Regions from separate parts of the Enterobacter cloacae complex sp. IR5418 genome, predicted to be linked through region 2. Evidence: predicted binding sites of a transcription regulator. Region 2 holds the regulator's gene; the other holds the start of a gene.
What was found. Region 2 encodes Fur, which represses iron uptake genes when iron is present. Its sites were predicted from a motif close to ATAATAATGAGAACNACTATCAA; they were not measured.
Positions count from the first base shown of each region.

Region 1: ACOTX7_RS11200 (TonB-dependent siderophore receptor) is a predicted target of Fur. The motif match lies at 4,099-4,121, and genes of this name have one in related genera.

Region 1 covers NZ_JBMKHS010000011.1:67,873-75,456, reverse strand. Annotated here, with positions in the region: gene leuE (leucine efflux protein LeuE) at 1-58, shown strand, start outside; gene ACOTX7_RS11215 (YciI family protein) at 93-389, opposite strand; gene tonB (TonB system transport protein TonB) at 611-1,339, shown strand; gene yciA (acyl-CoA thioester hydrolase YciA) at 1,378-1,773, opposite strand; gene ACOTX7_RS11200 (TonB-dependent siderophore receptor) at 1,872-4,013, opposite strand; gene ACOTX7_RS11195 (septation protein A) at 4,238-4,777, opposite strand; gene ACOTX7_RS11190 (YciC family protein) at 4,791-5,534, opposite strand; gene ACOTX7_RS11185 (YkgJ family cysteine cluster protein) at 5,560-5,964, opposite strand; gene ompW (outer membrane protein OmpW) at 6,247-6,879, shown strand; gene ACOTX7_RS11175 (hypothetical protein) at 6,919-7,200, opposite strand.
Region 2 covers NZ_JBMKHS010000002.1:324,927-332,510, forward strand. Annotated here, with positions in the region: gene glnS (glutamine--tRNA ligase) at 1-560, shown strand, start outside; gene chiP (chitoporin ChiP) at 1,009-2,424, shown strand; gene chiQ (ChiQ/YbfN family lipoprotein) at 2,472-2,798, shown strand; gene fur (ferric iron uptake transcriptional regulator) at 2,902-3,348, opposite strand; gene fldA (flavodoxin FldA) at 3,639-4,169, opposite strand; gene ybfE (LexA regulated protein) at 4,325-4,612, opposite strand; gene ybfF (esterase) at 4,741-5,514, opposite strand; gene seqA (replication initiation negative regulator SeqA) at 5,698-6,243, shown strand; gene pgm (phosphoglucomutase (alpha-D-glucose-1,6-bisphosphate-dependent)) at 6,268-7,584, shown strand, end outside.

The sequences.
Region 1 (7,584 bases), on a different contig from region 2:
CGGGCTGATAGGCCTGCTGTTTGTCGGATTTGCGGCGAGGCTGGCGTCGCTGCACTGAATGAAGAAAAGGCTCCTGAGGGAGCCTTTTCGTTTCAGAACACTTTTTTATACGGGCGAATCGTGACTTTCTCGTACACGCCAGCTGCGACGTACGGGTCTGCTTCTGCCCAGGCCTGCGCGGCTTCCAGAGATTCAAACTCGGCAATCACCGTGGAGCCGGTAAAACCCGCCGCGCCCGGATCGTTGCTGTCAACGGCAGGCATCGGACCTGCGGTCAGCAACCGGCCTTCATCCTGTAGCAACTGTAGGCGCGCCAGATGGGCAGGGCGAACGGAAAGACGTTTTTCCAGAGAACCAGGTACATCTTCAGCGTAAATCACGTAAAGCACGGCAAAGCTCCTTAAGCGGTAAAAGTGACAATTACGTTATGTGAAAGCACAAATGACTGCAATGTAAAGATAATAACAATGTTAAAACCCTGATCTGGATGCCCCTTTTTTGCCCTCTTGTACGCTTAAATTGCGCCAGAACAAAGTGTCTTATTGAATATGATTGCTATTTGCATTTAAAATCGAGGTTCGGTTTTTTAACGTTGATGATTATGACTTCGATGACCCTTGATTTACCTCGCCGCTTTCCATGGCCGACGCTGCTTTCCGTCGTTATTCACGGTGCTGTCGTGGCGGGTCTACTCTATACCTCGGTTCATCAGGTTATTGAAATGCCAGCGCCAGCGCAGCCAATTTCTGTGACCATGGTATCGCCTGCGGATCTTGAGCCGCCACAGGTTGCGCCGCCACCGCCACAGCCCGTTGTTGAACCTGAGCCGGAACCCGAGCCGATTCCTGAACCGCCTAAAGAAGCGCCGGTGGTGATCCACAAGCCAGAGCCGAAACCGAAGCCGAAACCGAAGCCAAAACCCAAGCCGGTTAAAAAGGTGGAAGAACGCCCGAAACGTGAAGTGCGGCCGGTAGAGCCACGCGCCACGCAGCCGGTTGAAAACACCGCCCCGTCGCGTCCGCTGATGAATAACACCACGACCGCGACAAAACCGACGGTAACGGCGCCAGCAGGCCCGCGCGCACTGAGCCGAAACCAGCCGCAGTACCCGGCGCGTGCTCAGGCGTTACGTATTGAAGGGCGTGTACGGGTGAAATTTGACGTTACGGCTGATGGACGTGTGGATAATGTGGAAATTCTGTCCGCACAGCCCGCGAATATGTTTGAGCGTGAAGTCAAATCGGCCATGCGCAGGTGGCGCTATGAAGCCGGTAAACCCGGCAATGGGTTGATTGTGAACATTGTCTTCCGCCTGAACGGCGGGGCACAGATGGAATAAAAGAAGCCTCCGCAAGGAGGCTTCTTTTTACCTGAGGATCAGTCCCGTGGGAGCTGACGAGGCTTACCGTCGCTATCCACCGCGACATAGATGAATAATGCCTCTGTCGCCTTATAGCGCTGACCAATCGGTTCAGAAGAGACTTTTTTCACCCACACCTCAATGTTGATGGAGACAGACGTATTGCCGCGTTTTACGCAGCGTGCGTAACAGCACACTACATCACCCACCGCAACCGGACGCAGGAAGGTCATGCCATCTACCCGGACGGTTACCACGCGCCCATGCGCAATCTCTTTGGCCAGGATTGCACCGCCCATATCCATTTGCGACATCAACCAGCCGCCAAAAATATCGCCATTGGCATTCGTATCCGCAGGCATTGCCAGTGTGCGTAAAACCAGTTCGCCCTGAGGGGCGTCATTTGTTGTCATTGTTTTTAAACTCGTAACTGAAGACTTCAGGCGGGATGCTACTATGATTTCTGGCTGGAGAGAATAGGGTTAGCGCCCGCAGAGCAGGCGCCTGAGGGTCAGAAGGAGAGGGTCACGCCTGCGTAATACGCACGGCCTGGTTCGTTATAGGTCGATGCACCGTCATTTTCTCGGTAAATCTGCTTATCAAAGAGGTTGCTGATCCCGGCATTCAGGCGGAGATCTTTTGTCAGCTGATAATTGCTGCCGATCCCAACGATGGAATAGGCGCCAATCTCTTTATCTGACATCGCATTCTGCTCTTTGCGGATTTCAGCATTTTCTCTTGGCTTCTGGCGGCCATACATCGTCCAGCTAAGGTTCGCTGAAAGTTTACTGTTAACCTGCCAGTCGAGCATCGTGTTGACGGTATATTTTGGAATAATCGACAGAGGGTTGCCGGTGTCTTTACTTTCAGACTGAATCATATACGTCGCATTGGTACGCCAGGTTAGCGTGTCGCGGATAACCGGGACGGTGAGGTTGCCTTCCAGCCCCTCAACAACAGCCTTTCCTCCGTTCTGCCACTGAAGGATATTTGCGCCGCTGCTTGTCTGGCCCAGCACATTCGTTCCTGAAACAATCTTGTTTTTGTAATCGTTGCGGAACCAGGTTATGCCAGCCTCGTAGCCTTCCAGCGCAAAGGCCAGGCCAATCTCTTTGTTCACGCTGATTTCAGGATCCAGATCCGGGTTACCTAACAGGTAACAGCTTCCTTCGGAAACGTTGTTCGGGCAGCCATTTCCGCGGGTGGAAAGCAGATAGCCTTCGCTGGATTGATACAGGTTTGGCGCTTTAAATACCCGAGCGATACCTGCTTTAACCTTGAACATGTCGCCCAAATCCTGAGAGAGGTTCAGGCTCGGGCTCCAGTTGCTGCCAAACTGATTGTGATAATCAAAGCGGATCCCTGGGATCAGGTTGGTGCCCTGGCGCGCTTCAATATTATCCTCAAGATAGATGCCAGTGAGGTCAGCGCTGTTTTTGCTGTTGCGCTCAGAAGCCGTACCGGGAACGCCGTTAATCACTTCTCCCGACACATTTGTCGCCTGCATTGAGGCCGGATCGTTCAGTTCATCACGGTTCCATTCTGCACCGACGGTTAGCGTCTGTTCGACCAGCCAGAAGAAAGGAATGTTCAGTTCACCCGTTGAACGGTATGACTCCAGCCGGCTGGTATCGTATTTATCGCTATTGATCATCCCCTCAACTTTGCCCGTAGAGCCTTCTTCCAGGCGGGTGTTGTTGGTCTTTTCATAATAAACACCGAACTTTGACTGACCCCAGTCCCAGATGCCGTTGTGCGTAATGCCATAAGACTGGCGGTACATTCGGTTCGTTTCGTGTCCATACAGGGACGACACCAAACCGTCAGGGCTGACGTTGCTGTTGCTGTATTGAGTATCACCCGCGTAGATATTGCCCTGGCGGCTGTAGCTGTAGTCGAAATCGATAATCTGCTGTGGCGTGAGTTTCCAGGAGAGCAGGGCATTAATGTCCTTGTTGCGCACGCCTTCACGTCCGGCGGCGTAAGAGCCATTTTGCGCGGTGTTGATGTCCTGCGCATCTGCGTCAGTTTTGTTGATATTCCCGTACAGGCGCATCGTTAACGCATCGCCCGCAAGGGGGCCGCTCAGATCAAAATTAGCGCGTTTCGTCGCTCCCTCTTTATCATTTTCAGGCTGGTTAGTGTACAGGGAGAGCGAGCCGTGCCAGTCGTTGGTCGGGCGTTTGGTAATGATGTTGACGACGCCGCCAGCCGCCCCCGAACCATAGCGGGCGGCAGCAGGTCCCCGGAGCACTTCAATGCGCTCAACCATCTCTGGCGGAACCCAGTTGGTATCTCCGCGGGTGTCGCGCTCCCCGCGCCAGCTGTAGCGCACCGAGTTACGTGACGTCACCGGCACACCGTCAATCAGAATCAGCGTGTTCTCCGGCCCCATACCGCGGATGTCGACCTGGCGATTGTTACCGCGGCTGCCTGTCGCGCTGTTTCCGGTGAGGTTAACCCCGGGCATTTTGCGAATAATTTCAGAAAGATCGTTAACCGGTGGATCCTTTTCTATGTCCTTTGCCGTGATGATGGAAACCCCCGGCTGTTGCTTCAGCGCCTCTTCAGCGGTGGCCTGAACAACCATTGTTTCACCATCGGCGAGAGGATCTTCCGCTGCGTGTGCGCTCTGGTATAACGTTGAAAGAATGGCGAGCGTAAGTTTGCCGGGGCAAATCTTATTATGTTATTCATCAACTCATTTCCATTTGTTAAAAATGCGATGACGAATATTAATGATAGTCATTCTCATTACAATAAAGTGACAGCAATCTCCATAAAATCTTCATGATTCAGCCATTTTCGCAGGAAGGTTGTAGAGAAAAGAGGAGGCGGGAAAAGAGGCCAGATCGCGCGGCGATCTGGCCCGAAGGATTACTGCTTGTCATCCTGCGGCATGTGGCGATAAATATAAACGCCGCTGAGCAGGGTGAAGATAAGGGTCAGTGCCGTCAGGCCAAACACCTTGAAGTTGACCCAGATATTCTGCGGCAGCCAGAAAGCGATGTAGATATTCGCCAGACCACAGAGAATAAAAAATAGCGCCCAGGCGATATTCAGACGTCCCCACACTGCCTGCGGCAGCGTCAGTTCTTTCCCCAGCATGCGCTGGATCAGCGGCTTCTTCATCACCCACTGGCTGATGAGCAGCGCGCCCGCAAACAGGCCGTAAATCACCGTGACCTTCCATTTGATAAATTCATCATTGTGGAAGAACAACGTCAGACCACCAAACACCGCCACCATCAGGAAGGTGATAAGCGCCATCTTTTCAACTTTGCGATAGCGAACCCAGCTGTAAATCAGCACCACAGCCGTTGCCACAATCAGCGCCAGCGTGCCGGCATAAATGTCGTACAGCTTATAAAAAGCGAAAAATACGATCAGCGGTAAAAAATCAAGAAACTGCTTCATTCTGCGATCCCAGTTACTGACGAATTAACATGTACAGGCGGAACAAATAGACCAGCAGCACGGCTGAAATCAGATTGCTCAGCGTATTGGCGACAACCGCTCCGACGTTTGGCGTTAACACCGCAAAATTCGGCGCAAACAGCAATAGCAGAGTCTTGGCCAGCAACCAGCTGATAACGGCCGGGGCAACCAGACGCATATTCGCCCACGCGAGCCTTATGCTGCTGCGCATGGCGGTGAAAATGCCCATTTTGTCCTGCACAACCATTACTGGCGCGAATGAAAGTACGATAGCCAGCAGCACGCCCGGAACAACCACCAGCATTATCCCCATCTGGACCAGCAGCGTGGTCAGGAAAATGAGGATAAACAGTTTCGGCAGTACCGGCGCACTGGCCCCGATTGCACGTAACGCGCTGACGCGTTGTCCGGCAGACACCAGCTGGATCATCAGCAGCACGCCACCCGCCAGAATGGCGTTGCCAATCAGGCCCGAGAAGGTAGAGGCCGCAGATGCGCGCAGCAAGATTTGCTGTTGCTCTGGCGTCATATTCTGCACAAGGTCAAACAACCCTGCGCTGCCTGCAAGATGATCCCCCTGGCTCAGCGTGGCAATCTGTTCATCACTGGGTGAGAACGCATGACCCAGCACCACCGTAATAAAGGCGCACAACAACGCGATCAGTAAAAAGGTAATGAACTGATTGCGGAAAAAATTTCCCGTGTCACGGTAGACAGACTTCGCCGTGATAGACATGCACTCTCCTTGAGTATTGCAGGTGTTAATTAGCCGGCAATTGTACACCGGATAACACGCTGGTGGCAGCATCAAGGCTTGTATGGAAAAGCATATCTTTGTAAAGCGGCGGTAATCCATAGCGGGCGCGGGCGCGATTGCATGCCTCATTGACCTGTCCATCCTCTCCCGACATCGCGAAAGCGCGACACGGGCTGGGGCGATCCGCGTAAATAGAACAGCGTGTGGATACCCCAGGCTCACCTTGCAGCGCCACACAGCGGCTCTGTTTTTGGTTCGTGCCGCGCATACAGCGCAGAAAAGGGGTTAAGGGTTCTGTGAGATCAACCGGAACGGTGCCGCCGCCATCGCTGGCTTCAGCCCAGTAGAAAGAGACTCGAAAATACGCACAACAGGCTCCGCACGTCATGCACGGGTTATGATCACTCATGGCACACCTGCAAAAGAAGAACGCATCAAATCACATTGTGAGAGCGATAAATTATCCAGCCGCTACAGGAAGCGCAAGAGAGGGGAAACAGAAAATTTTGTAACCATGAAATGCCAAAAATTGACGTCGTAACAACTTATTGCTTTATGAGGCGTCACTAAAAATTAACCTAGATCAATGAATGTTAACTTACTGGTTTTAATGTGATCTGTGTTAGATCACTTATTACTCATTTGTGAGTATATTCTCCTCCGCAATTAAAACCACAACGATGGAGCGGATATGAAAAAATTAGCGGTGGCAGCCCTTATCTTAAGCAGTCTCTCTGGCGGCGCGTACGCGCATGAAGCAGGCGAATTCTTTATTCGTGCCGGTTCGGCAACGGTACGTCCAACGGAAGGGTCCGACAATGTACTGGGTATGGGCGGGTTCAACGTCAGCAATAACACCCAGTTAGGCCTGACGTTTACGTATATGGCAACGGATAACATTGGCGTCGAGCTTTTAGCCGCCACGCCATTCCGTCACCGCGTCGGTTTAGGTCCGACCGGGGACATTGCCACGGTTCACCATTTACCCCCAACGCTGATGGCGCAGTGGTACTTTGGCGATTCCAGCAGCAAGGTGCGCCCTTATATTGGGGCAGGTGTTAACTACACCACCTTCTTTGATGAGAAATTTAACGATACCGGAAAAGAGGCCGGGCTTTCCGACCTTAGTCTGAAAGACTCGTGGGGCGTGGCGGGGCAGGTTGGTCTGGATTACCTGATTAACCGTGACTGGCTGATCAACGCCTCGGTCTGGTACATGGATATTGATACCGACGTTCGCTTCAAGGCGGGCGGTGAGCAGCAGAGTATCAGTACCCGTCTGGATCCGTGGGTATTTATGTTCTCTGCGGGTTACCGTTTCTGATGCGTAAAAAACTGGCCGCATAGCGGCCAGTGTCGAACGTCAAAAGAATGGATAAACGGGGCGTTCGTCCAGCTTCATGCAGTGCCTGAGCGTCGATTCGCCATCATACAGGTAGCTGAACGCATCGCGTGAAATGGAATGGAAAAGAACATCCCCGTTTGCAAAAGGAATAATTTCGGTATCACCGACACGCTTATGACCCGCGCCGGTTTCAAAATGCCCGGGCCACTTTTCCTGGGTGTGGTCGTAGACGTGCAGAATGACTTCGACCAGGCCGCGTTCCGGGCAGTTCAGCCGCAAAAACGTCGATGAGAAATTCAAAGACGAAACGTGAAATGAGATAAAAAAAAGCAAAAATCCAAAACATCTAAACAACATCAACTCATTAAAGCCATACTCAAACCAGACGTAAGATTTTACTTAAGTATAAAATTTTCCTGTTGCTGTGGATCAATAAGAGTTACTTTTCAATAACGTATATATTAAGCCTTCCTTGCCCGGTATTTCTCTGGAAACGATATATCCCTGAAAGGACGTTAATTGCTGTAAGGTGGTTCTTCCATTCATCTGGCTGGAGGGAATATCCCCAACATCAAATTTGAGTGTCCGGTATGTGCAGGCAAACAGTTTCATTTCACCACGTTTAGCCCGACGTACAGCCAACCTCATGGTGCGGTCTGTTCAGTTTGCGGTACCCGCCTCACC
Region 2 (7,584 bases):
ATCCGAACAAACCGGAAATGGGCACCCGCGACGTGCCGTTCAGCGGTGAAATCTGGATCGACCGTGCTGACTTCCGCGAAGAAGCCAACAAGCAGTACAAGCGTCTGGTGCTGGGTAAAGAAGTGCGTCTGCGTAACGCCTATGTGATCAAAGCCGAGCGCGTAGAGAAAGATGCGGAAGGTAACATCACGACCATCTTCTGTACGTACGACGCAGAGACGCTGAGCAAAGATCCGGCTGATGGTCGTAAAGTGAAAGGTGTAATCCACTGGGTGAGCGCACAGCATGCGCTGCCGGTTGAGATCCGTCTTTACGATCGTCTGTTCAGCGTGCCTAACCCAGGTGCTGCGGAAGACCTCCTGGCGGTTATCAACCCTGAGTCGCTGATTATCAAGCAGGGTTATGCCGAGCCGTCTCTGAAAGCCGCTGAAGCGGGCAAAGCGTTCCAGTTCGAACGTGAAGGCTACTTCTGCCTGGACAGCCGTTACAGCACGGCAGAAAAACCGGTATTTAACCGTACCGTCGGTCTGCGTGATACATGGACTAAAATCGGCGAATAATAACGCTGCTCTGGTCAAGGAGAAACAAACGCCGCTTATTGCGGCGTTTTTTTTATTTAATGATCATGGTATTAAGCCAGGGCTTAAAGATAAGCCGCTAAAATATCAGGTCAATGTAGTGCTACTTATTTTTCTAAAAAAAGTTTGTATTTTTACGAAATATAAAGAGGATGAAAAATAAACAGCAAATACCTGCGCGACCCGATGAAATTTCTGATATTTCCACGCCAATCCTCGCTCTCCTCTAAATGTTACAAAGTACTACGAATTATGTGCACTTCGTCATAATCCTGACTTTTGCCCACGGAAAAGCATTGATAATTCGCGTCGCGAAAAATAACCTAAAGACGGTAGTTAATTCGAGGGTATTTCTGACTACCCCTGACCTTTTGGTCTTTTCTGTTTTTCGCCGTTTAAGGCGTTTTAATTCGTGAAAGAGGAATAATCTATGCGTACGTTCAGTGGCAAACGTAGTGCGCTGGCGCTGGCTATCGCCGGTGTGACAGCAATGTCGGGCCTGGTGGTTGCACCAGAGGCAAAAGCAGCAGGTTTCATTGAAGATTCTACCCTCACGGGCGGTGTTTATTACTGGCAGCGTGAGCGTGACCGTAAAGACGTTGCGGAAGATAAATACAAAACTAACCTTTCTCACTCCACCTGGAACGCCAACCTGGATTTCCAGTCAGGCTATGCCGCCGATATGTTTGGTCTGGATATTGCGGCATTCACGGCAATCGAAATGGCTGAAAACGGCGACAGCGGCCACCCGAACGAAATTGCGTTCTCCTCCAGCAATAAAGCCTATGACGAAGACTGGTCCGGTGATAAAAGCGGTATCAGCCTGTATAAAGCGGCTGCAAAATTCAAATACGGCCCGGTGTGGGCACGTGGGGGCTATATTCAGCCAACCGGTCAAACGCTGTTAGCGCCGCACTGGAGCTTTATGCCGGGTACCTACCAGGGCGCGGAAGCCGGGGCTAACTTTGACTACGGCGATGCGGGCGCGTTGAGCTTCTCCTATATGTGGACCAACGAGTACAAAGCACCGTGGCACATTGAGATGGACAAGTTCTACCAGGGCGATCGTAAAACCAAAGTGGATTATCTCCACTCTTTGGGTTTGAAATACGACTTTAAAAATGACTTTGTCCTGGAAGCAGCGTTTGGTCAGGCTGAAGGCTACATGGATCAGTACTTTGCTAAAGCATCGTATAAATTCGATATCGCTGGCAGCCCACTCTCTACCAGCTATCAGTTCTATGGCGCACGTGACAAAGCCGATGCGCAAAATAACTTAAGGACTAATGATGAGGTCGCGCTGGCCAACGACTTATATGACGGTACTGCCTGGCTGCAAGCCTTAACGTTTGGCTATAAGATCGGCCAGGTGGATCTGCGCCTTGAGGGTACATGGGTTAAGGCTGACGGTAATCAGGGCTTCTTCCTGCAACGCATGACGCCAACCTACGCTTCATCAAACGGACGTTTAGATATCTGGTGGGATAACCGTTCTGATTTCAACGCCAATGGTGAAAAGGCGGTGTTCTTCGGCGCGATGTACGACCTCAAAAACTGGAACCTTGCAGGATGGTCCGTTGGGGCGTCCTACGCTTACGGTTGGGATGCTAAACCAAGCAGCGCGCCGATCTACGATCAGAGCCAGCGCCTGAAAGAGTCTGCCTATAGCCTGGATGCTGCCTATGTCCTCCAGGATGGCCGTGCCAAGGGAACCATGTTCAAGCTGCATTTCACTCAGTATGACAACCACTCCGATCTGCCAAGCTACGGCGGGGGATATAACAACATCTTCCAGGATGAGCGTGACGTGAAATTCATGGTCATTGCGCCATTCACAATCTTCTGATGAACACGCTGGCGGGTGAAGTCCCGCCAGCATGGAGACTGCACATGATGAAAAAATGGGTAATCGTTGCGCTGCTGGCATCGGGGCTGGTGGCGTGTGCGCAGGATCAGGCGCAGAAAGAAGACTCCCGTCTGAAGGAGGCGTATAGCGCCTGCATCAATACAGCACAAGGATCGCCAGAGAAGATTGAAGCCTGCCAGAGCGTGCTGAATGTGCTGAAAAAAGAGAAAGCGCATGAGCAGTTTGCGACGCAGGAAAGCGTTCGCGTGATGGATTACCAGGCCTGTATTCAGGCGCGTAAAACCGGTAACGATCAGGAAGTGGCGAAGCGTTGCGATAAGATCTGGGACGAGATACGCAATAACAACAAATAAGTTATTTTCACGCCCGGTGGCGCTGCGCTACCGGGCTTTTTATTGCCCAAAAAAGGCAAAAAAAAAGCCAACCTTACGGCTGGCTCAGAGTATGTACACTCGCTTATTTTGCGTCGTGCGCATGTTCATTTTCACGGCAATCACCTTCAGCGCAGTGACCGTACAGGTACAGGCTGTGGTTGGTCAGGCGGATGCCATGACGGGCGGCGATTTCACGCTGGCGTGATTCAATGGAATCATCGCTGAATTCAATGACCTTGCCACAGTCGAGGCAGATCAGGTGATCGTGGTGGTGCTGCTGAGTCAGTTCGAACACGGATTTACCGCCTTCGAAATTATGACGAGTAACAATGCCCGCGTCATCAAACTGGTTCAGCACACGATAGACGGTTGCCAGCCCAATCTCTTCACCCATATCGATAAGACGCTTATAAAGGTCTTCCGCACTGACATGGTGATTGTCTGGCCCCTGAAGCACTTCAAGGATTTTTAACCGAGGAAGCGTTACTTTCAGGCCAGCTTTCTTTAATGCGGTATTGTTGTCAGTCATGCGGAATCTGTCCTGTTGCTAAACGATTCACTTCAAAAGAAGAAGTGACAGAAAATGCACTTGGGATAATGCGTCTCATTATAGAACTGCCATGGCTAAATGAAAACTGCAAGTCTCAAGCAAAGTATGCTTATAAAAACGTGGTATCACCAACAAACTTGTTCGATGGCACCCACTTTTTACCAGGGGGATATTGTACAGGTCTGGACAAAAAAGTTAAAAGTTTGTAGCAATTAATTTAATCGGTTTTACCTGGAAACGGGCGCAACCGGAGTTGCGCCGCAGGGAAATCAGGCGTTAAGGATATCGTCCAGGTTCAGCTCTTCACGAACCTGCTTAACCCATTTTTCAACACGCTCAGCGGTCAGCTCTGGCTGACGGTCTTCATCAATGGCCAGGCCAACGAAGTGATCGTCATCGGCCAGCCCTTTGGACGCTTCGAAGTGGTAACCGGCTGTTGGCCAGTGACCGACGATCGCCGCACCGCGTGGCTCAATGATGTCGCGAATGGTGCCCAGCGCATCACAGAAATACTCTGCATAGTCTTCCTGATCGCCACAACCGAACAGGGCAACCAGCTTGCCGTTGAAGTCTACTTCTTCCAGCGTTGGGAAGAAATCGTCCCAGTCACACTGTGCTTCACCGTAGTACCAGGTCGGGATGCCCAGCAGCAGGATGTCATAGCCCTCGAGATCTTCTTTGCTGCTCTTGGCGATGTCATGCACATCAGCAACGTCTTTACCGAGCTGTTTTTGAATGTTTTTTGCGATATTTTCAGTATTGCCGGTATCACTGCCAAAGAAAATGCCGATGATTGCCATGAGTAAAATAACCTCTTGAAACTTAATGGTATGGTGGCGCAAATTGTCCACGGATAAGGGCAATAATAGCAGAACAGGCAACCCTGCGGAAACAGCTATCACGCAGGACTGCACTCTGTGCTACATGAAAAAGGTAATATTGGGGATTTTCTGACTCACGCCTTGCCGCGTAACGTCTCAAGCTGGGCGATCAGCATCTCTTCGATCAGTTCGCTGCGGCTGATGTTGCGCGCGTCAGCTAACTCGTTAAGCGCATCGACGGCATCGGCATTCAGCTTCAGTTCGACACGCTTAAGTCCACGATTTTTATCGCGTTTAAGCTGGTTGCGTTTATTGATACGCAGCTGTTCATCGCGCGAAAGCGGATTCGTTTTCGGTCGTCCCGGTCGACGCTCATTCGCGAACAGATCTAGTGTCGTACGGTCCGTTTGTTCTTTGGCCATGATTCTGAGACTTCGGGGGAAACACGCCGCCCTGCTAATGCCCGGGCGATAAGCGCGCCATCATACATTACCCAAATCCACACGCCAACGACTGGAAGCCCGTCGGCTTCCGGTCGCTGGCTTTTTAATCAATTCGCAGTATCAGTAAGATAGCGGCGAATGGCGCGCAGGACGGCATCCGGTTTTTCCGCGTGTACCCAGTGCCCGGCACCGGCAATGGCGTGAGCACGGGCCTGCGGGAACTGTGCCAGCAGCGTGTCTCGGTACGCGTCAGTAACGTAAGGGGAGTTGCCGCCGCGAATAAAGAGGGTAGGGTGTGGCCAGGCGGGCACGGTTTCCCAACCCACAATATGCGAATACTGATCCCAGAGCACCGGGACGTTAAAGCGCCATTGTCCGTCAACAAACGATTTCAGCAGGAACTGCACCACGCCTTCTTCATCGAGATGTTCGCGCATAACGGTAGCCGCTTGCTGGCGTGTGGAGACGCCTGACGCCGTCACGGCGTTGATTGCAGCGAAAATCTCATCGTGACGACGAACGTCGTAATTGACGGGGGCCACGTCAATGACCACCAGCCCGGAGATCCGCTCAGGGGCCAGCGCAGTGAGCGCCATCACCGCTTTGCCGCCCATTGAATGCCCGATGAACGTCGCTTTCTGGATATCGTTCGCATCGAGGGTGTCACGCAGATCCTGCGCCATGGCGGCGTAGGTCATCTCCTCCGAGCGCCCGGAAAGTCCGTGATTGCGCATATCAACCTGGAGGATCTCGTGATCGGTCACTAAATCGCGCGCCAGCACGCCCAGGTTATCCAGGCTACCAAACAGGCCGTGAACCAGTACGATGGGAGAATTATTGTTCGGCGATTGTGCAGTTTGCGCTCGGGTATTCAATTTCATGGCAAAGTTCTTTTTTTAGGTTTGTCAGGTTAGGGTATCATGTTGACCATTCTGCCGCCCGGGGGCAAGGATCCAGTTTAATCCGACTTTTGCCGCCAACCTGGTTTGACGCTATCCGCTGTTGGGATTTGACCTTATAATCTCAACGACTTGTATTCAGATAAGATATCGCACTGGATTAAGATGAAAACAATCGAAGTTGATGACGAACTCTATCAGTATATTGCCAGCCAGACGCGGCATATTGGGGAGAGCGCGTCTGACATTTTACGGCGCATGCTTAAAATTTCCGCCGCCTCACAGCCCACTCCTGTCACTAAAGATGTCGTGTCTCAGCCGAGCGTTGTTGCACAAGTAAAACCTGCCGTCATGCCGGCAAAAGACAAAGTGCGCGCGATGCGCGAGCTGCTGCTGTCCGATGAATATGCAGAGCAGAAAAAGGCGGTTAACCGCTTTATGCTGGTGCTGTCTACACTTTACTCTCTGGATCACAAAGCATTTGCTGAAGCGACAGAGTCGCTGCACGGTCGCACGCGCGTTTACTTTGCAGGCGACGAGCAGACCCTGTTGCAAAATGGCAACCAAACCAAACCCAAACATGTTCCCGGTACGCCATACTGGGTGATCACCAACACCAATACGGGCCGCAAGTGCAGCATGATCGAACATATCATGCAATCCATGCAGTTCCCGGCGGAATTGATCGAAAAGGTTTGCGGTACAATTTAACCCTTGCATCAGAAGGACCAGGCAATGGCAAATCACAGCCGTGCAGGACAACCTGCACAACAACGCGATTTGATTAACGTCGCTCAACTGACCGCGCAGTACTACGTGCTGAAACCGGTCGTGGGCAACGCAGAACACGCAGTGAAGTTTGGTACATCTGGCCACCGCGGCAGCGCGGCGCGCCATAGCTTTAACGAACCGCACATTCTGGCCATTGCTCAGGCCATCGCGGAAGAGCGCGCCAAAAATGGCGTCACCGGTCCGTGCTATGTAGGGAAAGATACCCACGCCCTGTCTGAACCTGCTTTTATCTCCGTACTGGAAGTGCTGGCGGCGAACGGCGTAGACGTGATTGTTCAGGAGAACAACGGTTTCACGCCAACGCCTGCGGTGTCTAACGCTATTCTGGTACACAACAAAAAAGGTGGCGCGCAGGCTGACGGTATTGTCATCACCCCGTCCCACAATCCACCGGAAGATGGCGGCATCAAGTACAACCCACCTAACGGTGGTCCGGCAGATACCAACGTCACGAAAGTGGTGGAAGATCGTGCCAACGCGTTGCTGGCTAACGGTCTGAACGGCGTGAAGCGCATCTCGCTGGATGAAGCCATGGCCTCCGGTCATGTGAAAGAGCAGGACCTGGTGCAGCCGTTTGTGGAAGGGCTGGCGGATATCGTTGATATGGCCGCGATCCAGAAAGCTGGCCTGAAACTGGGCGTGGATCCACTGGGTGGCTCCGGTATCGAATACTGGAAACGCATTGCTGAGCACTACAAGCTCGATCTGACCATCGTGAACGATCACGTTGATCAGACGTTCCGCTTTATGCACCTGGATAAAGACGGCGCAATCCGTATGGACTGCTCCTCCGAATGCGCAATGGCTGGCCTGCTGGCGCTGCGCGACAAGTTCGACCTGGCGTTTGCCAACGACCCGGACTACGACCGCCACGGCATCGTCACCCCGGCAGGGCTGATGAACCCGAACCACTACCTGGCAGTGGCGATCAACTACCTGTTCCAGCACCGTCCGCAGTGGGGCAAAGAGGTGGCTGTAGGTAAAACGCTGGTTTCTTCCGCCATGATTGACCGCGTGGTCGATGCGCTGGGTCGCAAGCTGGTGGAAGTGCCGGTGGGCTTCAAATGGTTTGTTGACGGTCTGCACGACGGCAGCTTCGGCTTCGGCGGTGAAGAGAGCGCGGGGGCATCGTTCCTGCGCTTCGACGGTACCCCATGGTCAACCGACAAAGACGGCATCATCATGTGCCTGCTGGCGGCGGAAATTACCGCAGTTACGGGTAAGAACCCGCAGGAACATTATAACGAACTGGCGGAACGT